DNA from 2 places in the Ruminococcus sp. OA3 genome. Region 2 is predicted to be linked to the other one. Evidence: riboswitches for the same ligand, from Rfam matches in the RefSeq annotation. Region 2 holds a riboswitch; the other holds the start of a gene.

Region 1 (7,754 bases), 210 kb from region 2:
TGGAATCCGCTGTCAAGAGCAATATCTATGATCCGATCGTCAGAATAAATAAGTTTTTCGGAAGCATGATACAGCTTCCGCCGATGAATGTAGCGGCCGACCGATTCCCCTAATACGGAAGAAAACAGCCGCGTCATATGGCAGTAGGAGTAGCCAGTCTCCCTGGACACATCAGTCAGGCCGATATTTTCATCTAAATGTTCTTCAATGTATTTGATTGCCCTCTCTAATGGGGATAATGGTATCAAGCCGGCACCTCCTTTGCGGTTTTCTCATTATAACATAGTGCATTTTATATCTCCATATCCAAAAAAAGCAAAAACTATCATGAATGGCACATTAGCATGTGGTATGATAGGAACAGCAAACGAAATGAGGTATAACAGATGGCAGATATTCTGGTGCAGGGACTGACTCAAAATAATTTAAAGCACGTCAGTTTCAGGATCCCCAGGGAAAAAATTACAGTGTTTACCGGCGTGTCTGGTTCCGGTAAATCCAGTATTGTATTTGATACCATTGCCGCCGAGTCACAGCGGCAGATGAATGCCACCTATCCGGCGTTCGTACGGGCCAGGCTGCCCAAATATCCTAAGCCCGCCGCCGAGCGTATTGACAATCTGACGGCGTCCGTCGTGGTGGACCAGTCTCCTCTGGGAGGCAACTCCCGTTCCACAGTGGGAACGATCAGCGGTCTGTATTCCAGCCTGCGGCTTTTGTTTTCCAGGATCGGACGGCCGTATGTGGGGACGGCATCCTGCTTTTCCTTTAATGACCCGGCGGGGATGTGCAAAACATGTTCCGGTCTTGGGAAGATTGTTAAAGTAGACGTGGAAGCCATCATAGAACCAGATAAGTCCTGGAAGGAAGGCTGCGTGAAGGATTCCCTGTTCCGGCCCGGTTCCTGGTACTGGAAGCAGTATGCCGGGTCCGGGCTGTTCGACCTGGACAAGCCGGTCCGGGAGTATACCGGGGAGGAATACAATCTGCTTCTGTATGGTTCGCGTGACGGCAGGGGTGAGCCGGAAAATCCGAAAGTGACCGGTCTGTTTCATAAATATACGAAAACGCTTCTGAACCGTGATATCAGCAGCAAAAGCAGGCATACTCAGGATAAGTCACAAAATCTGATTTCAGAGATCGAGTGTACCGACTGCCGCGGAAAGCGCCTGAATGATACGGTATTGAACTGCAGGATTGGAGGATATTCCATCGCGGATATGTGCGGAATGGAGCTGACCCAGCTTCGTGAAGTTCTGTCACAGATATCAGATCAGACGGTGGGGGTTCTGATACAGACGATGATAGAGGGGGTGGACAGGATGATAGAGATCGGCCTGCCGTATCTGCATCTCAACCGGGAAACTCCTTCACTGTCCGGCGGTGAGGCACAGCGTCTGAAGCTGGTCCGGTACATGGGCAGCAGTTTGACAGGGCTGACCTATATCTTTGATGAACCCAGCGCCGGTATGCATCCACGTGATGTCTATCGCATGAATAATCTGCTCAGACAGCTCCGTGACAAGGGCAATACGGTACTTGTGGTGGAGCACGACAAAGATGTCATCTCTATCGCTGACTATGTAATTGATGTGGGGCCGCTGGCGGGGCAGAGCGGCGGGGAGATCGTGTTTGCGGGCAGTTATCAAAAGCTACTGAAAGCCGATACCCTTACAGGCAGGGCAATGCGGCAGAAAATGCCATTGAAGCCAAATCCCCGACAGCCGGCGGGCATGCTGCCCGTCCGGAATGCCTGCCTCCATAACCTGAAACATGTAGATGTGGACATCCCACTTGGGATTATGACCGTTGTGACCGGTGTGGCCGGTTCCGGAAAGAGCACGCTGATCTCCAAAGTGTTTGCCAGCCAGTATGAAAGCGATATTGTGATGGTGGACCAGGGCCCCATCACGGCGACGAACCGCTCCACGCCTGCCTCCTACCTCGGCTTTTTCGATGAAATACGGAAGCTGCTGGCGCGGGAGAGCGGAAAGCCGGACGGCCTGTTCAGCTTCAATTCCACAGGTGCATGTCCGGTGTGCGGCGGCAAGGGGGTTATCGTGACAGAACTTGCTTTCATGGATCCGATTGTGACAGAGTGCGAGGCCTGCGGAGGGCTGCGTTATAATCAGGAGGCACTCGCCTGTACCTATAAAGGGAAAAATATTGTGGAGATTTTGAGCCTGACTGCTTCACAGGCGCTGGAAGTGTTCGAGGATGCCGGAATCAGAAGACGGCTGAAGGTGATGAAGCAGGTGGGGCTATCCTATCTGACGCTGGGACAGCCGCTTGGGACACTGTCCGGCGGCGAACGCCAGAGGATCAAGCTGGCGAAGAAACTGGGGAAGAGGGGCAAAATTATTGTGATGGACGAGCCAACCACCGGCCTGCACATGTCTGATATCCAGAATCTGATGGAGCTGTTCGATATGATCGTGTCCCGTGATAACACCCTGGTGGTGATCGAACACAATCTTGATGTGATGAAACGGGCGGATTGGATTATCGACATCGGACCGGATGGAGGCAAAAATGGGGGCGAGGTGGTATTCGCAGGAACGCCGGTGGATATGCTGAGGAACGCAAACACGCTGACCGCCGATAGCCTGCGGGCCTCGTGTGAACGGTGAGACAGCAAAGAAAAACAGAATTTCAACAAAGGAATGGCGGTAGGTTAAGAATGAATGAAGATCATGAATTGCTGAAAAAACTGGACAGACTGCATACAACGAAACTGGGTGTGGTGAGAATAAAAAGAAATTTGTCTTTAGATACAGATGATGTGGTCGAATGGTGCAAAATAAAAATCAATTCTCCCAATGCTGTTATCACAAGAAACGGGAAAAACTGGTATGTGAGAACGGATGCCTGCATCATTACGGTAAATGCATATAGTTATACCATTATCACGGCACATGCTGCGAAATGAAAAGATACATCTTCTATTGACATTCTCCGGTCAAATGCTATAATCAGGAAAGAATAACATACAGTATTCAGCTAGGGGAGCCTTCGGGCTGAGAGAACCATATGTGTTGACCCTCACTACTTGATCCGGATCATGCCGGCGTAAGGAAGCAGTGTAATTATCAGTAGAACCCTCCTGAATTCTGTCTAAGGAGGTTTTTTTGATGTCATTTTTTGTTAAGGCTTCGGAGGATGGATATGCGCTCACGTCAGGGGGATACGCGGCTGTGGGGATATTGCTGGCGGCTTTGCTGATCCTGGCTTCGGTTATTGCTGGCAGAGGAAAAAGAAAACACATGAATGCACGGCAGCTGGTGTTCTGTGCCATGTCGGTTGCTCTGGCATCCGTGTTGTCCATGCTGAAGGTCTATGAATTTCCGTTCGGCGGTGCGGTCACGCTTTGCAGCATGCTGTTTATCTGCCTGCCGGGATATTTTTACGGTCTGGGGGCGGGTCTTTTAAGCGCGACAGCCTATGGCGTGCTGCAGTTTCTGCTGGGGCCGTATATTCTGTTTCCGATACAGATCATCGTCGACTATCTGCTTGCTTTCGGCGCATTTGGACTCTCCGGACTCTTTGCAAAGTCCAGGCGAGGGCTGCTGAAGGGGTACATCATCGGTATCCTGGGACGCTACGTATTCTCGGTTCTCTCCGGATGGCTGTTTTTCGGGGAATATGCGTGGGCAGGATGGGGGGCACTGTCGTACTCACTTGCATATAATGCAGCGTATATTTTTGCTGAGGGGATACTGACAATCGTGATTCTGATGATTCCGTCTGTCAGCAAAGCCCTGGCACGGGTAAAAGAGATGGCGATCAATTAATATAGAACTCAGAACTTTCCCTGTCCATACACTGCAGGTGTTTCTGACTTCGCTTATTCACCTCCAAAATCTGCCATGTCTTCTTTGAGGCAGAAATGATTCCTGTCAACAGACAATAATCCCTCTCTCTGCATTTTACTCAGTTCATTTGACATGGCACTGCGGTCCACGCTCAGATAGTCTGCAAGCTGCTGACGGTTAAACGGTATGGTAAATTCATAACACCCCTGACGGGCAGCCTGAAATGACAGATACGACATCAGCCTTCCCCGGATAGATTTCGATGATGTGTGGAAGATCCGCCGGGACAGGTTCAGATTTTTCTGAGCAGAGATGGTGAGCAGATTGCTGACCAGCCTGCTGTGGTGCTGGCAGGCATTGGGGCAGGTCTTCAGTACCCGCCCGATATTTAAAAATAAGATCTCAGACGCCTCGGTCGCTGTAACACTCACCATCAGAGGTTCGCCCGGAACACAGGCGTACGTCTCTGCAAAGACCTGACCTGGTCCCAGACTGTCCAGTACACTTTTATTCCCCCACAGATCATCATTTTCAATTTGCGCCCGACCTGACATGACGATGCCAAGAGACTGGACAATGTCACCGGCGTGATAGATTACTTCCCCTCTTTTAAACGTTTTCCGTTCACATCCCAGGCAGTTCAACATGATTTCAATTTCTTCAGGAGAATCCCCTCGGAACAGTAAAGTCTTTGATAAAAAAATATAATCCATTTTTTGCTCCTTTGTTGTTATAACAACATACTTGTTGGAATGATTCTATTATACTGTACCCATAAAGTCAAGAAAACAGACAGGAGGAAAACAAAAATGGTTCGAAGAATTATCCAGATAGATGAAGAAAAATGCAATGGATGCGGCCTGTGTGCAAATGCCTGTCATGAGGGTGCGATAGGGGTGACAGGCGGCAAGGCGAAGCTGCTGCGGGATGACTACTGTGACGGTCTGGGTGATTGTCTCCCCGCATGTCCAGTCGATGCGATTCATTTCGTAGAACGTGAAGCGGCCGACTATGACAGAGAGGCTGTCGCCGCCAATCAGAAGAAAAAAGCCGGACCGGTGCAGCCTGTGCCCGTGGCATCGTCCCAGCTGAGGCAATGGCCGGTGCAGATAAAGCTGGTGGCTGTAAATGCTCCTTTTCTCGAAGGGGCGGATCTGCTGATCGCTGCCGACTGCACGGCGTATGCTTATGGAAATTTCCATCAGGAGTTTATGCACGGCAGAGTGACACTGGTCGGATGTCCGAAACTGGACGACGGCGATTACAGTGAAAAGCTGACTCAGATCATCAGACAGAATCATATCAGGAGCGTGACGGTGGTCCGGATGGAAGTCCCCTGTTGCGCCGGTATTGAACATGCGGCGATGACAGCGCTTGAAAACAGCGGAAAACGTATTCCATGGCAGACAGTTACCATTTCTAAAAATGGGCGTGTCTTAGAATAAATTGCAATTATAGTAAAAGAAGAAGAGAGGAGATTCTACTATGAGTCAAAAAATGTTTTGTTTTCAGTGTGAACAAACAGCGGGATGTTCCGGCTGTACAGGAAATGCGGGTGTCTGCGGTAAATCTGCAGATACGGCGAAACTGCAGGATGAGCTCACTGGTGCGCTGATTGGCCTGGCCCGCGCCTGCGGCAACAACCCCAAAACAAAAAACACGGATCAGATCATCATCGATGGGTTGTTTGCGACACTTACCAATGTAAACTTCAATGATGAAACGATTAGAAACCTGATCGGACGTGTGAATGGTGAGAAAACAATCGTTGTGCCTGGATGCAGCGCATGCGGATCCCAGTGTGAAAATACGGAAAATTATGATATGTCTAAACTGTGGAATGACGATGAAGATATCCGTTCCCTGAAATCACTGATTCTGTTCGGTATCCGTGGTGTGGCTGCATACGCTTACCACGCAGCAGTTCTGGGTTACAAAGACGAAGCAGTCAATAACTTTTTTTATAAGGCGCTTTCCGCTATCTCAGAGGACTGGGGAATGGAAGAACTGCTTCCTGTTGTGATGGAAACAGGTAAGGTGAATTTAAGCTGCATGGAACTGCTTGACCGTGCAAATACAGAAACTTTTGGAACACCTGCTCCCGCCGAAGTGTCATTATCTGTAGAAAAAGGGCCGTTCATTGTGATCACCGGCCATGATCTTTATGATCTGAAGCTGCTGCTTGAGCAGACGGAGGGGAAAGGTATCAATGTATATACGCATGGTGAGATGCTGCCTGCTCATGCGTATCCCGAACTTAAGAAGTATTCTCATCTAAAAGGAAACTTCGGTACGGCATGGCAGAATCAGCAGAAAGAATTTTCAGATCTGCCTGCCCCGGTTCTGTTTACAACAAACTGCCTGATGCCGGTGAAAGACAGCTATGCCGACCGGGTGTTCACGACTGAGATGGTATCTTATCCGGAGATGGTTCACATCGGAGAAGATAAGGACTTTACTCCTGTGATTGAAAAGGCACTGGAACTGGGGGGATTTGCTGAAGATAAAGTGTTTACCGGTATCAACGGCGGAAAAACTGTCATGACTGGATTTGGCCATGGTACTGTGCTGGGAGTTGCTGATCAGGTGATCGAGGCGGTAAAAAGTGGTGCGATCAGGCATTTCTTCCTGGTGGGAGGCTGTGACGGAGCCCGTACAGGACGGAATTATTACACAGAGTTTGTGCGTCAGACCCCGTCTGATACGGTAGTGCTGACACTGGCATGCGGCAAGTACCGTTTCAACGATCTGGATCTCGGGACAATTGGCGGTCTGCCTCGCCTTATGGATATGGGGCAGTGCAATGACGCATACAGTGCGATCAAAGTAGCTGTCGCACTTGCGGAAGCATTTGATTGCGGAGTCAATGAACTTCCATTGTCTATGGTACTTTCATGGTATGAGCAGAAAGCAGTCTGTATTCTGCTGACACTGCTTCATCTGGGGATCAAGAACATCAAACTGGGTCCGACATTGCCGGCGTTTGTATCACCGAATGTATTGAACTTCCTTGTGGAGAATTATAATATTGCTCCGATTACGACACCGGAAAAAGATCTGGAAGAAATCCTTGCTTAAGAACAGAAGAACGATGATACAGAGGCATGGCATTAAGCCATGCCTCTTATACATTTGAAGGATGGTACCCGATATGGATTTTTTTGTAAATCCTCTTGACATCATATACCCCTATAGGTATAATGTGCATATACCCGTATGGGTATTGTGGAAGGGGGATGCTATGAAAAAATTAGAGGAACTATTGGAATGGGGAGGAACAAAAAAAGACATCACCTGTCTCTTGATTTCTGCCGCAGCATTGCTTGCAAGTCTCTTTGAGTTTCATCCGTTTACTTTTGATATGGCATGGGTCGCAGTTATCTTATGTGGCGTTCCCATTATTTTAGAAGCGGTGATCGGTCTTGTGAGCGCATTTGATATCAAGGCTGATGTCCTGGTTTCCATTGCGCTGGTGGCTTCGGTGATCATCGGGGAAGACTTCGCAGCAGGTGAGATTGCATTCATTATGCAGCTCGGAGCTCTGCTGGAGGATTTGACAGTAGCCAGAGCCCGTGCGGGAATTGAGAAACTTGTACATTTGACTCCCCGGACAGCCAGGAGGATACTGGGAACACAGGAAATTATAATACCGGCGGAAGAGGTGCAGGCTGGTGATATCCTGCGGGTACTGCCGGGTGAGACGATTCCGGTTGACGGCGTTATTAAAGCTGGACAGACTTCTGTCAATCAGGCGATTATGACCGGCGAATCACTGCCGGTAGACAAGGCAGCCGGTGACGAGGTTGCCAGCGGTACCGTCAATCAGTTTGGCTCTTTTGACATGGAGGCAACAAAAGCAGAAGAAGACAGTTCGATTCAGCGCATGATCCGGCTGGTCCAGTCGGCAGATGCGGGAAAGGCAAAGATTGTCGGGATCGCCGA
Region 2 (7,754 bases):
TCTGATGCTGTGTGTCGTGCTGCTCAACTGTGTCGGTACAGCAGCGAGCAGTCTGGATATCGAAAAGCAGGTGGCTTATATGATTCGCACGGACTTTGCCGTGGTCAATACCGCCACCAGTGATGGCATGAAAGGTTTTACAAACCGGGAGCAGGCACTAAAACAGAAGACCATGAAGGATATTGCAGCCCGGCCCGGGGTAACAGAAGGAAATCCTGTCTACAAAAATACGCTCGAAGACACAGATGTCACTTATGATTTCGGTATTTCTTTCGCAAATTTCAGTACCGATACTGAGACGGGGCTGAACAGGGGGATCACCGAAGATGGTTTCTGGTTCGGTCTTGGAGATGACGGCAAACCCATCTGCAACGTATATGGTATGGAGGAAGCGTCGATTGCCCGTATGGATATTCAGGAAGGCGAAACGGATGTCCGGGTCCTCTATGAAAAAATGAAACATGGAGAAGGGGTTCTGCTGGGTATTCAGGCAGACCGGCAGACGATGAAGATAGATGAAACATTTGATTTCCTGAATATCGGCGATGAGATCAAAGTATATAAAAATGGTCAGCCGGTGATGAACCTTCCGGTGCTGGCAAAAGCGGCAACGAACGGCGATGATGAAGAGATCGGCTTTACCGTGGGAGGTTCCATGAAAGTGGGCGGAGATGGCGTCTACCTTTATCTTCCGGCTAGTGTTTACCGCGAGCTGTACGACCAGCCGTCAGTATATAAATACTCTTTTAATGCAGAGCCGAATCAGAGAGAGGATGTGACAGCTTTTCTGAATGATTACATGGAGAACGTGGATAACAGTATCACGTTCCTGTCTGCTGATTCAGCGCGTGCAAATGCTGAGGGGACACGGGATATGATCAACTTCGTGGGAGGCCTGGTTGGCATCATCTTTGGAATTGCAGGGGTGTTGAACCTTATGAATACACTGATTACAACGGTACTTACCCGCCGTCATGAATTTGCAACCATGCAGAGCATCGGAATGACGAGTCGGCAGCTCAGAAAAATGATGATGTTTGAGGGAGTTTATTATGCGCTGGGCGCCTGCAGTCTGGGTGTAATCGCTTCAGTAATTTTAAACCTGACGCTGGTGCGCAGTATCACAGGAGGAATCTGGTATTTTACCTTCCGTTTTACATTGCTGCCCGCAATGCTGACTTCTGGCGTGTTGCTGATAGTATCAGTAATCGTCCCGGTTCTGGCACTGAAGGTATTTAACAGAGGAAGTATTGTAGAACAGCTGCGTGTGACAGATTAAATCAGATAGATGGAGGATCATTTTATGGAATGTATTTTAAAGACAACCGGTTTAAAAAAGTATTACGGAACAGGCGATACGATGGTCAGGGCGCTGGACGGTGTAGATCTGGAAATCGAGAGAGGAAAATTCACTGCGGTCATCGGGACCTCAGGAAGCGGAAAGTCCACACTTCTGAATATGCTGGGCGGGCTGGATATCCCCACAGCGGGAAGTGTTAAGATAGGGACAACAGAACTGTCAAAATTAGACGGCGAACAGGCTACAGTCTTTCGGCGAAAACAGATTGGATTTGTTTTTCAGAACTTTAATCTTGTACCTGTGCTTAGTGTATGGGAAAATATTGTATTTCCGATCTCGATGGACGGGCAGAAGCCGGATAAAAAATTCATTATGAAGGTAGTACAGCTGCTGGGGCTTGAGCGTAAGCTTGACAGCCTGCCGAACAATCTGTCCGGCGGTCAGCAGCAACGTGTGGCGATTGCCCGTGCATTGGCTTCCAAACCGTCGATCATTCTGGCGGATGAGCCGACAGGCAATCTTGATACCAGGACCAGCGACGACGTGATCGGGCTCCTGAAAATGACGAGCAGGGAATTTCATCAGACCATTGTCATGATCACACACAATCCAGAGATCGCACAGATGGCAGACCGGGTCGTGAGGATTGAGGACGGGAAGATCGTGAATGAAAATCATGTTATCTGATCTGTCACTGAATAACATACACTGGGAAAAGTTTTAACGTTCAGGACAGGCAGGGCAACAAAATGAAGCTTTTCAGACTGCAAATGCAATGATATAATATGCATATACCAAAGGAAGGAGAATGCATATGTCACTGACAAAAGAAGATCTGCAGGCGATCGCACAGATTGTTGATTCGGCGCTGGAGGAAAAATTAGACGAAAAACTGGACGTGAAGCTGGATGAGAAACTTGAGAGACTGGAAGCAAAGTTTGACGGGAGATTTGAGGAGCTGGAAGCAAAGTTTGACGGGAGATTTGAGGAGCTGGAAGCAAAGTTTGATGAGAAACTTGAGAAGCTTGAGACAAATTTTGACGCAAAACTGGACCCGATCAATTACCGGCTGGATGGTATTGAGAGCAGGATGAGCCGGATGGAACTGAAGCTGGAGAATGAAATCTGCAGAAATGTTAAGATTATCGCGGAGGGGCACCTGGACCTGTGCCGAAATCTGAATGAGACGATCCGGATCTCAAATGACATCAGGGCAACTGAGGAACTGCAGAATATCAGGCTGAATGTACTGGAACATGAAGTGAGAATGTTGAGGTGCCGGGTAGCCTGAACAGTATGATTGCAATGCAGGGGGTGTATCATGGGTTACAGTGAGTAACAGAAAGTCCGATTTCCTCAGAGGGAGAATCCCCGTAACCGGAAATCGGACTTTCTGTAATTCAGGCTCATTTGACAGGTACGGTTATTTTTGTTTCAGCCGCTTGAAACAAATCAGGAAAAACACGATGCCGTATACTGTCGTGATCGGTGTGGCGAGGCCAACCAGCATCAGAGATGCGCCCGGAAGCCGGGACATCAGAATGGACACCGGGATACGGATACAGAATGCGGAAGTGATTCCCTGCAGCATAACGGGAATGCTTTTGCCGCAGCCGTTAAAATATCCGATGCTGCTGAACAGTATACATGTGAGAATACAGTCTGCCGAAAAGCCCCTCAGGTAGCTGGCACTCTGTGCGATCACCGCCTGGTCGGACGTGAAAACTGTGGACAGCCCGGCACCGCCGAAGAAACCGGCTATAAACATCACGATTCCAACCGCTATCCCCGAAAGCATGGCAGTATAGAATCCCTTTTTCGCGCGGTCCATCTTTCCGGCGCCCACATTTTGTGCGACAAAGGCGGAGACACTCTGCATGACAGAAGAAGGAACCAGCATGATAAAAGTTACGATTTTCTGTGCAACTCCATATCCGGCAGAAGGCTGCAGTCCCATACCATTGATGATGGAATTGATGACCAGAAAGGAAATCTGTACCATGGTTTCCTGAAGAGCGATGGGAACCCCTATTTTCAGGATCAGCCGCAGTTCCCTTGAGATTATCCTGCACTGTCTGAAGGAAAACGAGATGGGAAGATCCTGACGTCTCAGTACGATCAGGGAAGCCGCCACGGACACTCCCTGGGCGGCGATTGTGGCCAGCGCAGCACCTGCCACGTCCATCTTGAAAACTCCGACAAGCAACAGGTCTCCAATAATATTAACGATGCATGCGATACCGACGAACAGGAAAGGAAGATTGGCATTCCCGACACCGCGAAGGATACTGCTGATGACATTATAGGCGATAATGATCAGAATACCGCCGGAGCAGATACGGATATAGGTGACGGCTTTGTCAAACGATTCCGCCGGTACCTGCAGGAGGTGTGCAATGTTCCCTGCGAATACTTCCAGCAGTATAGTTGCTATAATACCGATGACCACAAACAGTACAATGGAGGTACCGACCGTATTACCGGCTTCTTCTGGTTTTTTTTCGCCGATATGCTGACCGATCACTACCGTTGCACCCATGGCAAGACTGGTTATAATGAAAGTTACCATCTGCATGAATGCACTTCCGGTTCCGACTGCAGATATGCTGCTCGCATCGCCAAACTGGCCTACTACCAGCAAATCTACCGCGCCGTATGCTGCCTGAAGCACCAGTGCACCCAACACAGGCAGAGCAAACCGTACAATAGCCTGAAAAACGGAACCTTCCGTAAATGTAATTTCACTGTTCTTTTCTTTTGTCATCCTACCCTCCCCATGATTCACTGCATATCCTAATTGACGCATAACGTAAAAAGGAATAGCTCTCCAAAAAGGAAAGCTATTCCGCTTTCAAACTGACAGCAGATAAGGGGAATCGAACCCCCCTCTCCAGCTTGGGAAGCTAGCATTCTACCGATAAACTATATCTGCATGTCATTTATTATAACAGTTTTTCCTGAAAAATCAAGTGTTTAGGCAGGATTTGAATTTTAAAAAATGAATTTATTCCTGAAATAACAACACCATTGCCTTTCAGATGTTCTGCAAAGCTTGCAAACAGAAGACAATGTTGCTATAATACAATTAAAATTTTATAATTGCAGGGGAACTGATGCAGTTGAGAAGGCAGCGCACAGCAAGTGGCGCACCTGACCCTTTGAACCTGTCGGTTAATACCGTCGTAGGGAGCAAACAAACACAGTATGGAATAGAATGCCTGGGGATTTGCACCCGGGCATTTTTTTATATACCAGGAAAGTACTCCAATTTGTTCTATGCGCAAAGCTATAACTTTCCTGGTATACAAAAACCCTCCGGGGGATGCACACAATGTGCATAGGAAGGCTGCTTTGCAGCTGCACATTGGCGCACAAAGTGTACAAGTCCCTCATGAGTGAGGGATTTAGGGAGTTGAAGTGGACTTGTTCACTTTGTTACGTTTGCAATTATAATTCAAGAGAAAAAGGAGAGAAAAAAATGAGTGTAAAACAGGAAGCAGCAAAACTGAACACCGGGATGAGAAATACGGCCCCCCTTGTCCACAACATTACAAATTATGTGACAGTCAATGACTGTGCGAACGCCCTGCTTGCCATAGGAGCTTCTCCAATTATGGCGGATGATATTCTGGAAGCCGCCGATATCACGTCCATTTCCTCAGCGCTGGTCATCAATATTGGAACACTGAATCAGAGAACCATAGAGTCCATGATCCTTGCGGGAAAAAAGGCGAATGAACTGGGGATTCCCGTTGTCTTTGATCCGGTGGGAGCGGGAGCGTCAAAACTTAGAAATGAGACGACACAGAGAATTCTGGAGCAGGTTGAGATCAGCATTTTGCGTGGGAACCTCTCGGAGGTGTCTTTTGTTGCGGGTCTGTCAGCATCCACCAAGGGGGTAGACACATCAGAGGAGGACAGCGATAAAGACGCACTGGCGGTAGCAAAATCGGCGGCTGAGAAGCTCTCCTGCACAGTTGCCGTCACAGGTGCCGTTGATGTCGTAACGGACGCAAGCCGCGCTGTCAGGATTTTTAACGGACATCCAATGCTTTCAAAGATTACGGGAACCGGATGTATGGCGAGCGCAATTACCGGCGGTTATGCGGGAATGAGACAGGATGCATTTACAGCGGCAGCGGCAGGCGTGATGTCTATGGGAATTGCCGGAGAAATCGCATATGAAAAAGCAGGACACACGGGAACCGGCAGCTTTCACGTGGCACTGATTGATGCGCTGTCCATACTGAATGAACAGATGATAGAGGAGATGGGAAAAATTGAGGAAGCATAATATTGATTATACTTTGTACCTGTGTACAGATCGGGAACTGATGAGTACGGAAACGCTGGAAGAGGCGGTGGAGAAAGCGATAAAAGGCGGATGCACCGTGATTCAGCTCAGGGAAAAGGATTGTTCATCCATGGAGTTTTACCGGACGGCAATGAACATCCGTGAGATCACCAGAAGATATCAGGTACCGCTGATCATCAATGACCGTGTGGACATTGCGCTGGCTGTCGATGCAGACGGCGTACATGTCGGACAGAGTGACCTTCCTGCCAGGGTTGTGCGCAGTATCATCGGTGAGGATAAGATTGTCGGCGTATCCGCCGCCAGGCTCTCTGAAGCGGAACAGGCTGTGAGAGACGGTGCAGATTACCTGGGTGTGGGAGCAATGTATCCTACGGATACCAAGACAGATGCACGTCCTGTTACGATGGAAGAACTGAGGAGCATCCGCGGTGCCGTTGACTTGCCGATTGTTGTCATCGGGGGGATCAATCAGAAAACCGTGCATCATTTTAAAGGTACCGGAATCAACGGACTGGCGGTCGTATCTGCTATTATCGCTGCAGAAGATATAGAACAGGCTGCCAGAGACATGGTGTCGATGTTCAGGGAGTAGAAGATGAAAGAGTTTAAAGCGGCAATATTTGACCTGGACGGAACACTTCTGGATTCAATGGGGGTCTGGGAAACGGTTGATATCGAATTTTTAGGAAAACGGAATCTCTCCCTGCCTGGGGATTACCTGGAAACGATCACACCCATGGGATTTGAGGCGGCCGCCGATTATACGGTGAAACGTTTCGGATTAAAGGAAGAGCCGGAAGCGATCATACAGGAGTGGTACTCCATGGCGAAGGATGCCTACCGAAATACCGTTGGGTTGAAGCCGTATGTCCGGGAATATCTCAGGGTGCTGAAAGAAAGGGGGATTCGGATCGCGGCGGCGACATCGTCGGATAATGAGCTGTTTGGACCGGCACTTCTCAATAATGGAATTGACGGGTACTTTGAACACATCGTTACGGTCCGGGATGTAAAACGGGGAAAGGGTTATCCGGATATATATGAGGAGGCAGCTTTTAGACTGGATGTAAAACCGGAGGAATGTGCCGTGTTTGAGGATATTTTAAAAGGAATCGAAGGTGCCAGGGCGGGCGGATTTTTTGCAGTCGGAGTATATGACCGGTACTCAGAATACGAAAAGGATGCCATGATAGCGCTTGCTGACCGGTATATCTATGACTTTGGGGAAATGATGGAAGGAGAACATAAAATCTGATGAAAACAGTATTGACGATTGCGGGCAGTGATTCGAGCGGAGGCGCCGGTATTCAGGCGGATATCAAGACAGTTACGGCGCACGGACTGTATGCCATGAGTGCGATCACGGCGCTGACGGCACAGAATACTACGGGAGTCTATGGCATAATGGAAGTGACGCCGGAATTTCTGGCTAATCAGCTGGACTGTATTTTTAAAGATATTTATCCGGATGCCGTAAAGATCGGGATGGTATCTTCGGCGGCCCTGATCGAGGTGATTGCAGATAAATTAAACGAATACAGGGCACACCATATTGTGGCGGATCCCGTGATGGTATCAACGAGTGGAAGCCGGCTGCTGGCTGAGGATGCCTCCGAGACTTTGATTCATACGCTGATACCGCTTGCAGAGGTGATTACACCGAATATACCGGAGGCGGAGGTACTCTGCGGGATGGAAATAAAATCAGCGGCAGATATGGAGAAAGCGGCTGTGAAAATAGCAGATTTCACAAAGGGAGCAGTGCTGATAAAAGGCGGTCATGACCTGAATGATGCCAATGACCTGCTGTATGCGGACGGCAGTTTTGAATGGCTGAATGGTGAGCGCATCAGCAATCCAAACACCCATGGAACAGGGTGTACACTGTCCTCTGCGATTGCGTGCGGTCTGGCAAAAGGGGACACGCTGACTGACAGTGTAAAATCTGCCAAGACATATATATCGGGGGCATTGCGCGCCAATCTCAACCTGGGGCGCGGCAGCGGTCCGCTCAATCACATGTTTAAAATCTGATATAAAGGGGGAATCGTGAAGTGGAGGAAAAGAAAACATCGACGCTTGGCAATGGGCTGATCTGGTTCGGTGCTGCGGTGTCGATCGCTGAAATATTGACGG

The links. A riboswitch is a leader RNA that binds a small molecule or an ion and turns the genes downstream of it on or off. The one in region 2 is predicted to bind thiamine pyrophosphate.
Region 1: it holds a riboswitch for thiamine pyrophosphate, as region 2 does, so the genes downstream of both, MCG98_RS08930 (energy-coupled thiamine transporter ThiT) here and thiM (hydroxyethylthiazole kinase) in region 2, are expected to answer to the same signal.

What each region holds. Positions count from the first base shown of each region.
Region 1 is NZ_JAKNTO010000001.1:1,963,298-1,971,051, forward strand. Features, by position in the region: gene MCG98_RS08915 (AraC family transcriptional regulator) at 1-248, opposite strand, end outside; gene MCG98_RS08920 (excinuclease ABC subunit UvrA) at 387-2,630, shown strand; gene MCG98_RS08925 (DUF3781 domain-containing protein) at 2,681-2,929, shown strand; TPP riboswitch at 2,993-3,093, shown strand; gene MCG98_RS08930 (energy-coupled thiamine transporter ThiT) at 3,132-3,791, shown strand; gene MCG98_RS08935 (Crp/Fnr family transcriptional regulator) at 3,845-4,525, opposite strand; gene MCG98_RS08940 (4Fe-4S binding protein) at 4,622-5,257, shown strand; gene hcp (hydroxylamine reductase) at 5,298-6,890, shown strand; gene MCG98_RS08950 (cation-translocating P-type ATPase) at 7,054-7,754, shown strand, end outside.
Region 2 is NZ_JAKNTO010000001.1:2,171,057-2,178,810, forward strand. Features, by position in the region: gene MCG98_RS09830 (ABC transporter permease) at 1-1,279, shown strand, start outside; gene MCG98_RS09835 (ABC transporter ATP-binding protein) at 1,304-1,987, shown strand; gene MCG98_RS09840 (hypothetical protein) at 2,115-2,591, shown strand; gene MCG98_RS09845 (MATE family efflux transporter) at 2,724-4,064, opposite strand; tRNA gene MCG98_RS09850 (tRNA-Gly) at 4,162-4,232, opposite strand; TPP riboswitch at 4,394-4,506, shown strand; gene thiM (hydroxyethylthiazole kinase) at 4,779-5,594, shown strand; gene thiE (thiamine phosphate synthase) at 5,581-6,210, shown strand; gene MCG98_RS09865 (HAD family phosphatase) at 6,214-6,873, shown strand; gene thiD (bifunctional hydroxymethylpyrimidine kinase/phosphomethylpyrimidine kinase) at 6,873-7,652, shown strand; gene cytX (putative hydroxymethylpyrimidine transporter CytX) at 7,673-7,754, shown strand, end outside.